DNA from 4 places in the Photobacterium sp. AWH4_225 genome. Region 2 is predicted to be linked to each of the others. Evidence: riboswitches for the same ligand, from Rfam matches in the RefSeq annotation. Region 2 holds a riboswitch; each other region holds the start of a gene.

Region 1 (3,140 bases), on a different contig from region 2:
AGAAGAGTTATTTAATGCAACATCAAGTACAAGTTAAACCATCTGATATCATTACGTTTTCGTACTGTATCTAACTGTTTCCCTTATATTTATCGTCACATTAATAATTCAATTTTAACTGACCGTAGCTATTGGCTTGCGGTTTAAATGAATTTACATAAGGGACATCACATGTCTAAGTCTACTGGTATCGTTAAGTGGTTTAACGAAGAAAAAGGTTTCGGTTTCATCACTCAAGAGAACGGCGGTGCTGACGTATTCGTACACTTCCGCGCTATCGCTTCTGAAGGTTTCAAGACTCTTTCTGAAGGTCAGAAAGTTTCTTTCGACATCGAGCAAGGCCAGAAAGGTCCTCAAGCTGCGAACGTAGTTACTCTATAAGTTTCCGAACTTTAGAGAAGAAAATGCTGGCCTAGGCCGGCATTTTTTGTATCTGCAATATCTGAACCCCAACTCCTCCCTCAACATACCTTTAACCACTTTTTTATTTAGGTACCGCTGGGTAAATATGCAGGTTGAGCCTCCATTTTAGCACCGGTACCTTGTGTCTTTCTCAGGCCCTCTCCGGTCAACCCCGACAAAGCTAAGACTACTCCAGATAAATACTGATATGAAATCCACCATTAACAGCAAAAAATAGCCTTTGTGGTTGTTGTTGCTGCAAGCATGGTAGCCAGTAGTGCAATGTTTTGTTAATTGAGTGTTTAATAAAATATATAATGTGATATTGATCACAATGTGGCGTCAAGTTGATTTGGATTATGCGTTTTTATGTTTTATTCAATACAAAGCGGGTGGTTATTCACTGCCTGCAACGTAGAGGCGCATTACCTAAGAGTAGTTTAGTGAAGGTCGACAGCCGATGAAGCTAAACGAAAGGAGTCAATGCCGAAGTGGTTTTGGTCGTCAGCCAAGCTGCTGGGGTTGTTCTTAATAGGAGCAGCACTGTCATCTCGGGCCCTGCCCGGATGGAGAGCTACAGCAATTTTTGTTTTCGAACAGGTAAGTTCGCCTACCGATTTCGTACAGCCTTTGTCGCTCGCGTGCTCCTTACGCCCCTCCTCTAAATACTCAAATACCTTGATGTTGTTTTTTAGGAGAAGTCTACGAATGGCTGATTACGGATTATTGTCCATCGTACCCGCGGTGCTGGCGCTGATACTCGCCTTTACCACTCGGCATGTTGTTTTGGCTCTGGGCGTTGCAGTGATCAGCGGCATGCTGATCTTAACCAAGGGTCATCCTGTCGATACTGCGTTGATGTTCTTGTCTGATGGGCCGTTCACACAGCTTGCATCGGGCAGCAACGCACAGATCATTATTGTTATTACCATTATTTCCGGCTTTATCTACCTGGTCGAGCAAAGCGGTGGTATGGCAGCGTTTTCGACCATGGCGACCCGCTATGTGTCATCACCATTGAAAGCCCAGCTCGCCACCTGGGCAACCGGGATCGGGGTGTTTTTTACCGACTCGGGCAACTCGCTTATTCTTGGCCCGATGTTCTCGCCAATTTACAACAAGCTCAAGCTGAGCAAGGAGAAGCTGGCCTTTATCATTGACTCGACCTCGTCGCCGATTTGCGTGCTGATCCCGATTATCAGCTGGGGTGTCTACTCGCAGGGCCTGATTGAGAACGCATTCGATAACATGGGCCAGCCCGTTGATGGCTTTGCGACTTTCCTGCAGGTGATCCCTTACCAGCTCTATGCCTTGCTGGCACTGTTCAGTGTGCCTGTCTACGCGGTGCTGAAAAAAGACTGGGGGCCAATGGCCGAAGCCGAGCGGCAAGCTCGCCAGCAGGCTGAGGAGAGCGTACTGCCTGTGGATGACCAGCAGGTGAAATCAGGCCGTATCTCGCTGATTGTATTGCCCCTGGCGGTACTGTTCGGCTCGCTGATCGCGCTGTTCACTTATAACTACCATCTGCATGGCACCATCAATGGCCCGGTGATCCGAGCATCGCTTGGCACCAGCTATCTGATTGCCTCGATAACGGCGATTGCCTACTACGCTTACACCAAAACTATGACCGCCTCGACAGCCTTCAACACTTTTGTGTCGGGAATGCAGCGGATCATGCTAATTTTGGTTATCTTGCTATTGGCATGGACCTTGGGTGATATCTGTAAGTCTCTGGGTACAGGGGACTATATTAGCCAGGTGATGAATGATCGCTTGCCGGTGTTTATGCTGCCTGCATTGATTTTCATTATCGGCAGCTTTATCTCGGTAGCGACAGGTTCGTCGTGGGGCACTTTCGCCATCCTGATCCCGATTGCAGTGCCGGTTGCCAGTGCGCTGGGCGCCGACCCACTAATTTGTATTGGTGCAGCGCTAAGTGGCGGTATGCTGGGGGATCATTCATCACCGATTTCCGACACGACAATTCTTAGCTCGATGTCGACTGGATGTGATCATGTTTCCCACGTCCGCACCCAGTTCCCATACGCTATTTTGACAGGCGTAACCGCCAGCATCGGCTTCATGGTTGCCGAAATCACCCGTAGCCCGTACACCATCGTACTGGCCGCCGTATTGCAAGTTGCACTGATTGTTTTGATGGTGCGCCGTCAGGCCGCAGCCACCCCAGTTACCGCTTAAATAGCGATTGCTATTTCGAGCTACCGTTTAAAAAAAGGATTGAAAATGAACACACTATTTTGGCTAAGAGATGAAGTAAAAGTGGGTGAGCACCGCACGGCATTGACACCTACCGGAGCCAAAGCCCTGATTGATGCGGGCGCCCAGGTGATTGTCGAGCGTAGCGATACCCGTATTTTCCCTGACCAAGCTTATGTCGATGTGGGCTGTGAGCTAGCGGCGGGCCATAGCTGGACTGAAGCTCCAGAGCACGCTTATATCTTGGGTTTGAAAGAGCTGGCTGAAGATGACTTCCCGCTCAAGCACCAGCACATTTACTTTGCCCATGCGTTCAAGGGGCAGGATGAAGCTGTGCAGATCTTATCCCGCTTCAATGCCGGTGGCGGCCAAATTCTTGACCTAGAGTTCCTGCAAGACGAAATGGGCAAGCGTGTTTGTGCCTTCGGATACTGGGCGGGCTATGTTGGTGCAGCGATTGGCCTGTCGGGTTATATCCACCATTTACACTGTAAAGATGTGTTCGGCGCAGTGGGCAG
Region 2 (3,140 bases):
ACTATCGATAATGTTGGTATCGAAGCGCAGATTTATTTCAGCGTCGTTTGCAGTGCACGCAAACACAATGCGACGTTTTCACTGCGGGCAGCATAACCCATCAAGCCGATACGCCAGGCTTTACCTGCCAGAGCACCAAGGCCAGCACCAATTTCCAAGTTATAACGCTCAAGTAGGGTTTTTCTGACTTCGGCATCATCAATACCGTCAGGAATGTAAACTGCGTTCAGCTGAGGCAAGCGATGAGCCTCATCCACCACAAACTCAATGCCTAACTGCTCCAGACCTTCACGAAGTTCCAGGTGGGCGTCTTTGTGGCGCTGCCAGGCATTTTCCAACCCTTCGTTATGCAGCAAAACCAAGGCTTCATGCAGAGCATAAAGACTGTTGACCGGCGCAGTATGATGATAGCTGCGCTTGCCTTCACCGCTCCAGTATCCCAACACGAGGCTCTGATCGAGGAACCAACTCTGCACCGGTGCTTGGCGGCTTTGGATTTTAGCCACTGCTTTTTCAGAGAACGTCAGTGGCGATAGACCCGGTACACACGACAGGCATTTCTGGCTGCCGGAATAGACCGCGTCCAGCTGCCACTCATCCACCAACAAAGGAACGCCACCTAGCGAGGTCACAGCATCCACAATCGTCAGGCAGTCATGCTCACGGGCCAGTTTGGCAATCGCCTCGGCATCACTGAGCGCACCAGTTGAAGTTTCGGCATGGACAAAGGCCACGATTTTTGCGTCCGGATTGCTGTCCAGAGCCTGGGCGACCAAATCGGGATCAACTGGCTCCCCCCAGTTGTTATCGACCATCACGGCAACGCCGCCGCAACGCTCGACATTTTCACGCATCCGGTCGCCAAATACGCCATTGCGGCAGACAATCACCTTATCGCCGGGTTCAACCAAGTTGACGAAACAGGCTTCCATACCTGCACTGCCCGGGGCAGAGACCGCAATGGTAAAGGTATTTTGAGTCTGGAAGGCGTATTGCAGCAGCTGTTTAAGCTCATCCATCATACCGATGAATAGCGGATCCAAGTGCCCAATGGTCGGGCGGCTCAGGGCCTGAAGCACCTGTGGGTAGATATCTGAAGGGCCCGGGCCCATAAGGGTGCGCTGTGGTGGGTAGAAGCTACCAATCGTCATTATTGTTTTCCTCCCTGGCGGTAAGCGTGACAGTCAATCGTTATTGTAAGGTACTGATTGACTATATCAGCAATGAGCTAATTATGCTTATACCAAATCATGACCACCTTCTGGCACATAGATTCCATCAACATTTGTGACAATTTTTTGCAAAATTTATGCATATTTTATTTCTATGTAATTGACAACACACCTGCAAATCCGGTTCAATGTAGATCGTTTTTTGTTCATCCTGAGGAAAGGTTTTTCTCAGGGGCAGACAGAAGAGGAGCGTTACCCAGGTATCTAGGATTGCGGGGCCCCACCCCGAGGCAGTCTGGAGAGGGGGAGTAACGCCGAGATACGACATGACAGGGGGCATGGCGTATCGGCTACGAAGGTTGAATCCTTCTGGCTGTCATCTATTCACTATGGTAATGAATAGGTGGGGAGCTTCTGGTTGTTGTACCGGTTTACAATCTTACCTTTTTGCTCTCCTGACTTTTGTCGGGACTACCATCCCGAGCCCCCTGTTAATTGCGTTTATACTCTTTATTACTGGGAGACTCGTTGTGAGCTTTGTCGAAAATAACTTTACTGTTCCTCCACCGATAACCGTAGCGAAATTTGGCGGTACTAGCGTAGCCGATCATGCCGCCATGAGCCGAAGTGCCACGATCATCAAGGACAACCCTGCTGCTAAAGTAGTTTTGATCAGTGCCTGTTCCGGCGTTACCAACCTGTTAGTTGAACTTGCAAACGGAATTGCCGATAACGAGCAGCGCTCCCAACGGCTACATAAATTGACCTCTATTCACCAGAACATTATCGACAACCTGGCTCAGCCAGACGCTGTCGCTGGCCACATAGAACAACTTATCAATAACGTGGCAAGCCTAGCCGAGCAGGCCGCCGAAGCACCATCGACTAAGCTGACTGATCAGCTGGTTGCCCATGGTGAACTGTTGTCGACGCACTTATTTACCCAAATTCTCAACGAAATGGGGGCTACTGCCCAACGTTTCGATATTCGCTCTGTCATGCGTACCGACAGTCAATTCGGCAAAGCCATTCCGGAAATCGACGCCATCCGCCAACTCGCCGATGACCAGCTCCAGCCTTTGCTGGAAAGCGGTACAATTGTCGTATCCCAAGGCTTTATTGGCTCAGATAACAACGGTGAAACCACGACCCTAGGCCGTGGTGGCAGTGATTACAGCGCCGCTCTCGTTGCTGAGGCCATCAGTGCCGGAACCCTTGAGATCTGGACTGACGTACCAGGCATGTACACTACCGACCCGCGTATCACCGCCAATGCCAAGCCAATCAGTGAGATCAGCTTCAGTGAAGCTTCTGAAATGGCCAACTTCGGCGCCAAGATCCTGCACCCATCGACCTTACTGCCAGCGGTTCGTCAGCAGATCCCTGTCTTCATTGGCTCATCCAAAGCGCCTGAACAAGGCGGTACTTGGATCCGTCAGAAAGTCAGTGAACCACCGAAGTTCCGTGCTTTAGCGCTACGCTGCAACCAGACTATGGTTACCTTGACCAGTCTGAACATGTTCCACGCCTACGGTTTCCTATCAGAAGTATTCCGTATTCTGGCCGAGCATAAGATTTCGGTTGATTTGATCACTACCTCAGAGGTCAGTGTGTCATTGACCCTAGATCAAACCGATACCGGTGGTGGTGCCCCAAGCCTGCCTGCTGCGGCAATGGAGCAACTTAGCAAGTTGTGTAGCGTGGAGGTCGAGCAAGACCTTTGCTTAGTCGCACTAATCGGTAACGAACTCGGTGATGCCCCTGGCGCAGCAACCCAGGTATTTAGTCGTTTGGATGACTACAGTCCACGCATGATCTGCTTCGGTGCCAGCACTCACAACCTGTGCTTCCTGGTGAAAACAGAAGAGTCACGCGAAGTGATCAAGGTTCTGCACCAAGGCCTGTTTGAGTAAGGCTAAACGGATAAGATTCTGAATAGTAGAAAAGAAAAAGGCGCTCAATGAGCGC
Region 3 (3,140 bases), on a different contig from region 2:
AAAGCTGAAGCGATAGACCGTAGTTACCCAAAATCATGAAGAACAGGAAGCAGCCCATCGACCCAAAGAATATCGAACCGGTCACCATCTGCTTGATGGTACGGCCACGGGAGATCCTCGCGACGAACAAGCCCATGCTCGGGGCGAACACCAGCCACCACGCCCAGTAGAAAATAGTCCAATCCTGCGGGAAGTGGGTATTTTCAAACGAGCCATAGCCGCCGAACGGCTCAGCCCATGTTGCCATGACAAAGAAGTTCGACAGCATACGGCCCAGTGAATCCAAGCCGGTTTCCAGCATGAATATCGTTGGCCCAGTCACCAGAATAAAAGCCAGTAGACCCAAAGCCCCCCAGAAGTTGATGTTACTGAGGAACTTAATGCCCTTCTCCATCCCGGCATACGCCGAGTAGGCGAAGATGGCGGTACAAATCATCAATACGATAACTTGGGTAACCGTATCTTTCGGTACGCCAAATAGGTAGTTGGCACCTTCGGTGATCAACGGCGCAGCCAAGCCCAGCGTCGTAGCACCACCGCCCAGCAAGCCGAAGATAAATAACACATCGATGACTTTACCCAGCCAACCATAACTGCGGGCTTCCCCTATCACAGGCATCAATGCCGCCGAGACCTTAAGTACAGGCTGCTTGCGCACATAGAAGAAATAAGCAATCGGCAATGCAGGGACCAAATAAATAGACCATGCAATCGGCCCCCAGTGGAATAAGCCATAAGTTGCCGCCCAGCGGACCGCTTCTTCACTGCCAGGTTCTAACTGGAAAGGAGGCGCTTGGTAGTAATACGCCCACTCAATTGTCCCCCAGTAAAGAATACTGGCACCGATACCACCACAGAACAGCATGGCCGCCCATGACGCCGTCGTAAACTCGGGCTGCTCATCAGGATCGCCCAGTTTAATTTGGCCGATATCGGAAAAAACGATGTAAATCATAAAGAAGAATGCACCGACACCGAGCGCCAAATAGAGGAAACCGAGCTTATCGGTCATAAACGTTTTGGCGACAGCAATCCATTCTGCCCCTTGTGCCGGAAACAGCAGCAAAGGCACCACAACCGAGATCAACATCCCCAACGCCCCGAAGAACGTCGGTTTATCAATCAATTCAAAGTGTTTGCGAGAAAACACGTTAGCTCCTTAAAATTTAAACCCAGCAATGGGTAAAACGGATAATCCGAGGAAAGGGCTAACGCTTCAAACCAAGATTCTAATCAAGACCATGAAAAAAGCTTATTATTAGCTGACATAAATATTCAGCCGTATATAATGTTAGACTTATGACCAAAATCCAGTAGGATTGACGGTGATAAACCCTAAATCAGTAGAGGCGCGCTGCCTATAAGTAACCGTGTGGAGGGTGATACCTTTGAAGCCGGAGAAAGGAGTCAGCGCCGAAGTGACTGCAGCCATCAACTCAGTCGCTGGGTCTGTGTCGAATAGGCACAGAACTGCCATAGTATTTACCTATGGAGCGCTACCTGAGGGGGTAACAAGTCTTCTTTTTCTGCGTCTTAGTTACACTTCCTTTCGGTAGATCTCCACCTGAAACACATAGGTGTGATGAGATCATGAACCTTGTCGATTTTTCGGACTCGCTAATGTCCGTTATCCCTGCCATGCTGGCTGTTATCCTTGCGGTCACCACCAGGCGGGTTTTGCTCTCCCTCGGAGCAGGTATCTTTGCCGGCGCATTGATGCTTAACCAATACTCACCGCTTGAGTCCCTGCAATACCTGGTCGGCAAAGTGCTGGCAATTGTATGGGTCGACGGCGCAATGAACAGCGATAACGTCAACATGATCATCTTCATGCTGCTGCTTGGCGCGCTGATCAGCCTGATGAGTGTTTCCGGGGCTACCCAAGCGTTCGCCGACTGGGCAGCGGTCCGCTGTAAAGACCGTCGCAGTGCCAAATCACTGACAGGCCTGATGGTCTTCATCTTCTTTATCGACGACTTTTTCCACAGCCTATCGGTGGGTGCTATCTGCCGCCCGGTGACTGACCGTTTCAATATCTCTCGAGCCAAACTCGCTTACCTGCTGGACTCCACAGCAGCACCAGTCTGTGTATTGATGCCAATCTCTTCATGGGGTGCATACATCATTGCCCTAGTTGGCGGCATCATGGTGGCACATGGCGTGACCGATCAAAGTCCAATCTCGGCGTTTGTCGAGATGATGCCAATGAACCTATACGCGGTATTCACCCTTGTGATGGTGCTGTGTGTGATTGCGTTCCAGCTTGATATCGGCCCGATGCGCAAACATGAGAAGTGGGCACTTGAAGGCAAGCTATGGGATGAATCAAAAGGCAAACCAGCCGGCCTGGATGTCGAGGTGCCAGAGTCAGCCAAAGGCGGCATGATTGATATGGTACTGCCTATCCTGACCCTAACTATGGCAACGGTATTTTTCATGGTGCAGTCAGGTGCGGATGTACTGGCTGCCAACGGCGAAGCCTTCAGCGTGATCGGCTCGTTTGAGAACACCGATGTAGGCTCATCGCTAGTATACGGTGCGATCTGCAGCTTGGTCGTCTCTATCGGCCTTGCCCTTCGCTTGAAGCTAGATGCAGGCAGCTGGATGAAAGCCGCCCCACAAGGCATTTCAGCCATGATGCCCGCTATTATTATCCTATTCTTTGCCTGGACGATTGGCGCCGTTGTGCGTGACATGCAAACCGGTATCTACCTAGCTTCAATGTCTAACGGTAACCTGCCGGTTGAACTGCTTCCGGCAGTTGTCTTCCTGCTGTCTTGTGCCATGGCATTTGCGACAGGAACCAGCTGGGGTACGTTCGGCATCATGCTACCGCTAGCCGGTGATATTGCTGCGGCCAGTGACATCGCACTGCTGCTTCCAATGTTGTCTGCGGTACTGGCCGGTGCGGTATTTGGTGATCACAGCTCGCCAATTTCAAGCACCAGTATCTTGTCTGCGACAGGTGCAGGCTGCCACCACATGGATCACGTCATGACCCAGCTTCCTTACGCATGCTCAGTGGCCTTCGGCGCGCTGCTGGGTTACCTCGCTATCGGCTACACCCACTCAGCTTGGGCAGGTGTTGCTGTGAGCGGCCTATGGTTTATGGCGTTCTGTGCCTTTGCTGTTCGTAAGAG
Region 4 (3,140 bases), 710 kb from region 2:
TAATGACGGTAAGATCGATATCTGGCAGACCGAGGCGGATGTTTTTGCCTCTGCTGCAAATTATTTAAAGAAGGCTGGCTGGGATGATCAATATACATGGGGTCGCCAAGTTTCCTTGCCCGCTTCTATCGATGCGTCGTTGATGGGCGTAGAAAAGAACAAGGCTCGCTCTTTAGCAGAGTGGCAGAAGTTAGGCGTTCGACGTTTCAATGGCCAGGCACTACCGAGTGTTGATATTAATGCTTGGCTTATTCAACCTGATGATAAACATGGCCGTGCCTACCTTATCTACGGCAATTATCAATCCTTGTTGAACTGGAACCGTTCACATTATTTCGCCTTGGCCGTAAGCCACTTGGCAGATCAGATTCGCTAAAGATAAAATATGACAAAGAAGCCAGACCTCAGGGTCTGGTTTTTTATGCTCTTTAGAAAATAACCATACACGGCATAAGTTGATTTACCCCACACGCCGTTTATACCTACTTAGAGTAGGCGGAGAGGAAATATACTCTACGGGAGGAGCTTTTCAGTAAGGTTAAATTATTTTTTTCCTTAAAATCAATTGCTTGGGTTTTTGCTTGGGTTGGATTCAGAAAATAAAAAACCCAGCAATTGCTGGGTTTTTTTAGGTGTTCGTTAAAGAAGTTGAATTATTTGATTTCAAAATCTTCTAGAGACTTACCTTCATCAAGCGCTTTTTTAAGTGCGCTTGGAGTACGGCCTTGGCCAGTCCACGTTTTCTCTTCACCATTTTCATCAAGGAAACGGTATTTAGCTGGACGCTGTGCACGTTTTGCTTTAGGTGCTTTATTTAGAGTTGCTAGAAGCTCTTCTGGGTCAATGCCGTCTGCTAGTAGCATTTCACGGTATTGAGCTAGTTTCTCTGTACGTTCTTTTTCTTTAGCGATTTCTTCAGCTTCTGCTTCTTCACGCTCAGAAACGACAGTTTGAAGCTTTTCTAGTGCTTCTTGTAGTTGCTCAAGAGAATATTCACGAGAAAGTGCGCGAAGGCTGCGAAGGTTAAGTAGCGCTTTCATTGCATCAGACATTTTTTATTTCCTGTAGGTCCAAAACTATAAAATAATAATAGCAGTGACAATTCAATAATTGCAATAATAATACTTTTAATACGGCGATGCCAAATAAAAAATGAAGGGTTCATTTAATTTTTTGCAATTTATCAGGTTCATTTCTCATTTGTAATAAAATGTAATGGTCAGGATAAGTAAATACTCTTATCCAAAATCATCTCGTACTGATAAATATTTGCCATCAATTTCATATGTGAAAGGTATAATAAATTGCTATTAAGTGAATGATTTTTGTACTGCTCAGCAAGACTATTCACTATTTTTGTCATTTTTTTCATCTTAACTTGTTGCATTTGGATATCTATTCCGTAGAATTGACCAGACCTAGACTAAGGGTAGAGGCGCATCGTCTATTAGTAGTAAATCGGAGGGTGATTCCGATGAGGATTTACGAAAGGAGCCGATGCCGAAGTAAGCTCGGGTTATCAAGCCAGCTTGCTGGGGTTGTCACCGAATAGGGACAACACTGCCATAGTATATAATTACATTAACTATGGAGCGCTACTGTGGAGTCGGAAAAGGGTAACTTCTCTTCCTAATGCTCTTCTATACACGACACGATGTCGTGTAAAACAGTAGATCTCCAACCAGGATCGGTTGTAGTCGAGATCATGAATATTGTAGATTTTTCACACTCCGCCATGTCGTTGTTGCCACCTTTGGTTGCACTTGGCTTGGCTATCCTCACACGTCGTGTTTTAGTTTCATTGGGTGTCGGTGTCCTGCTGGGCGCATTCCTGCTGACTGATTTTTCAATTGGTGGCACGGCCTCCTATATCGGTACCACAGTGACTGGCCTGTTTATTGAAGACGGTGCCATCAACAGCTGGAACATGAGTATTGTCGCCTTCCTTATTTTGCTGGGTATGACCACAGCATTACTGACACTTTCTGGCGGTACTCGTGCTTTTGCTGAATGGGCACAGACAAAAATCAAGAGCAAGCGCGGGGCAAAACTGCTGGCAGCTTTCTTGGGCGTGTTCATTTTCGTTGATGATTACTTTAATAGCTTGGCTGTTGGCTCTATTTCTCGCCCAGTGACGGATCGTTTCTACGTGTCGCGCGCGAAGCTGGCATATATCCTCGATTCAACTGCCGCGCCAATGTGTGTATTGATGCCTGCCTCTAGCTGGGGTGCATACATTATTACCCTTATCGGCGGTATCTTGGTGTCGCACGGCGTAACTGAGTACACTCCGCTTGGCGCTTTCATGCAGCTGGCACCAATGAACTTTTATGCAGTATTTGCACTGCTGATGGTATTCGTGGTGGCTTGGTTCCAAATTGATGTGGGCCCAATGAAAAAGCATGAGCTGGAAGCGAGCCATTGCCGTGGTTTCGATGAAGGTGATGACGACAGCCGCGCAAAAGATCTCAATGACGAGCTAGAAATTGAAGAGAGCAAGAACGGCCGCGTTGCTGACCTTGTGATGCCAATCGTGACTCTGATAGTCGCGACCTTCTTCTTCATGCTGTTTACTGGCTACCAGGCATTGGCTGCCGATGGCTTGGCATTTAGCGTCCTGGGTGCCTTTGAAAATACTGATGTCGGTATGTCTCTGGTATACGGTGGTCTTGTTGGTTTTGCTGCTGCCCTTATTCCAGTAATGCGCCAGCGCATCCCAATGGCTGATGTATCATCTACTTTGTGGATTGGTGCCAAGTCGATGTTCGGTGCGATTTTGATCCTGTTGTTTGCGTGGAGTATCGGTACTGTTATCAGTGACATGGCGACAGGTAAATACCTATCGACCTTGGTTGAAGGCAGCATTAACCCAATGCTTCTTCCGGCTATCCTGTTCTTGCTAGCGGGCGTGATGGCTTTCTCGACTGGTACCTCATGGGGTACGTTCGGTATCATGCTACCAATCGCGGGTGATTTGGCGGCGGCAACGGACATTATGTTGATGCTTCCTATGCTAGGTGCTGTTCTGGCCGGTTCGGTATTCGGTGACCATTGTTCACCTATCTCAGATACCACAATCCTATCTTCGACAGGTGCGCGTTGTCACCACATTGACCACGTATCAACACAGCTTCCATATG

The links. A riboswitch is a leader RNA that binds a small molecule or an ion and turns the genes downstream of it on or off. The one in region 2 is predicted to bind lysine.
Region 1: it holds a riboswitch for lysine, as region 2 does, so the genes downstream of both, ACXAD4_RS22370 (Na+/H+ antiporter NhaC family protein) here and lysC (lysine-sensitive aspartokinase 3) in region 2, are expected to answer to the same signal.
Region 3: it holds a riboswitch for lysine, as region 2 does, so the genes downstream of both, ACXAD4_RS23920 (Na+/H+ antiporter NhaC family protein) here and lysC (lysine-sensitive aspartokinase 3) in region 2, are expected to answer to the same signal.
Region 4: it holds a riboswitch for lysine, as region 2 does, so the genes downstream of both, ACXAD4_RS04975 (Na+/H+ antiporter NhaC family protein) here and lysC (lysine-sensitive aspartokinase 3) in region 2, are expected to answer to the same signal.

The regions. Positions count from the first base shown of each region.
Region 1 is NZ_JBSWTF010000004.1:1,135,928-1,139,067, reverse strand. Features, by position in the region: gene cspE (transcription antiterminator/RNA stability regulator CspE) at 172-381, shown strand; lysine riboswitch at 810-987, shown strand; gene ACXAD4_RS22370 (Na+/H+ antiporter NhaC family protein) at 1,111-2,604, shown strand; gene ACXAD4_RS22365 (saccharopine dehydrogenase) at 2,650-3,140, shown strand, end outside.
Region 2 is NZ_JBSWTF010000001.1:270,954-274,093, reverse strand. Features, by position in the region: gene ACXAD4_RS01425 (pyridoxal-phosphate-dependent aminotransferase family protein) at 33-1,151, opposite strand; lysine riboswitch at 1,407-1,594, shown strand; gene lysC (lysine-sensitive aspartokinase 3) at 1,703-3,085, shown strand.
Region 3 is NZ_JBSWTF010000004.1:1,492,452-1,495,591, reverse strand. Features, by position in the region: gene ACXAD4_RS23925 (BCCT family transporter) at 1-1,150, opposite strand, end outside; lysine riboswitch at 1,337-1,507, shown strand; gene ACXAD4_RS23920 (Na+/H+ antiporter NhaC family protein) at 1,591-3,140, shown strand, end outside.
Region 4 is NZ_JBSWTF010000001.1:978,390-981,529, forward strand. Features, by position in the region: gene ACXAD4_RS04965 (lytic murein transglycosylase) at 1-376, shown strand, start outside; gene ACXAD4_RS04970 (H-NS family histone-like protein) at 654-1,052, opposite strand; lysine riboswitch at 1,423-1,606, shown strand; gene ACXAD4_RS04975 (Na+/H+ antiporter NhaC family protein) at 1,706-3,140, shown strand, end outside.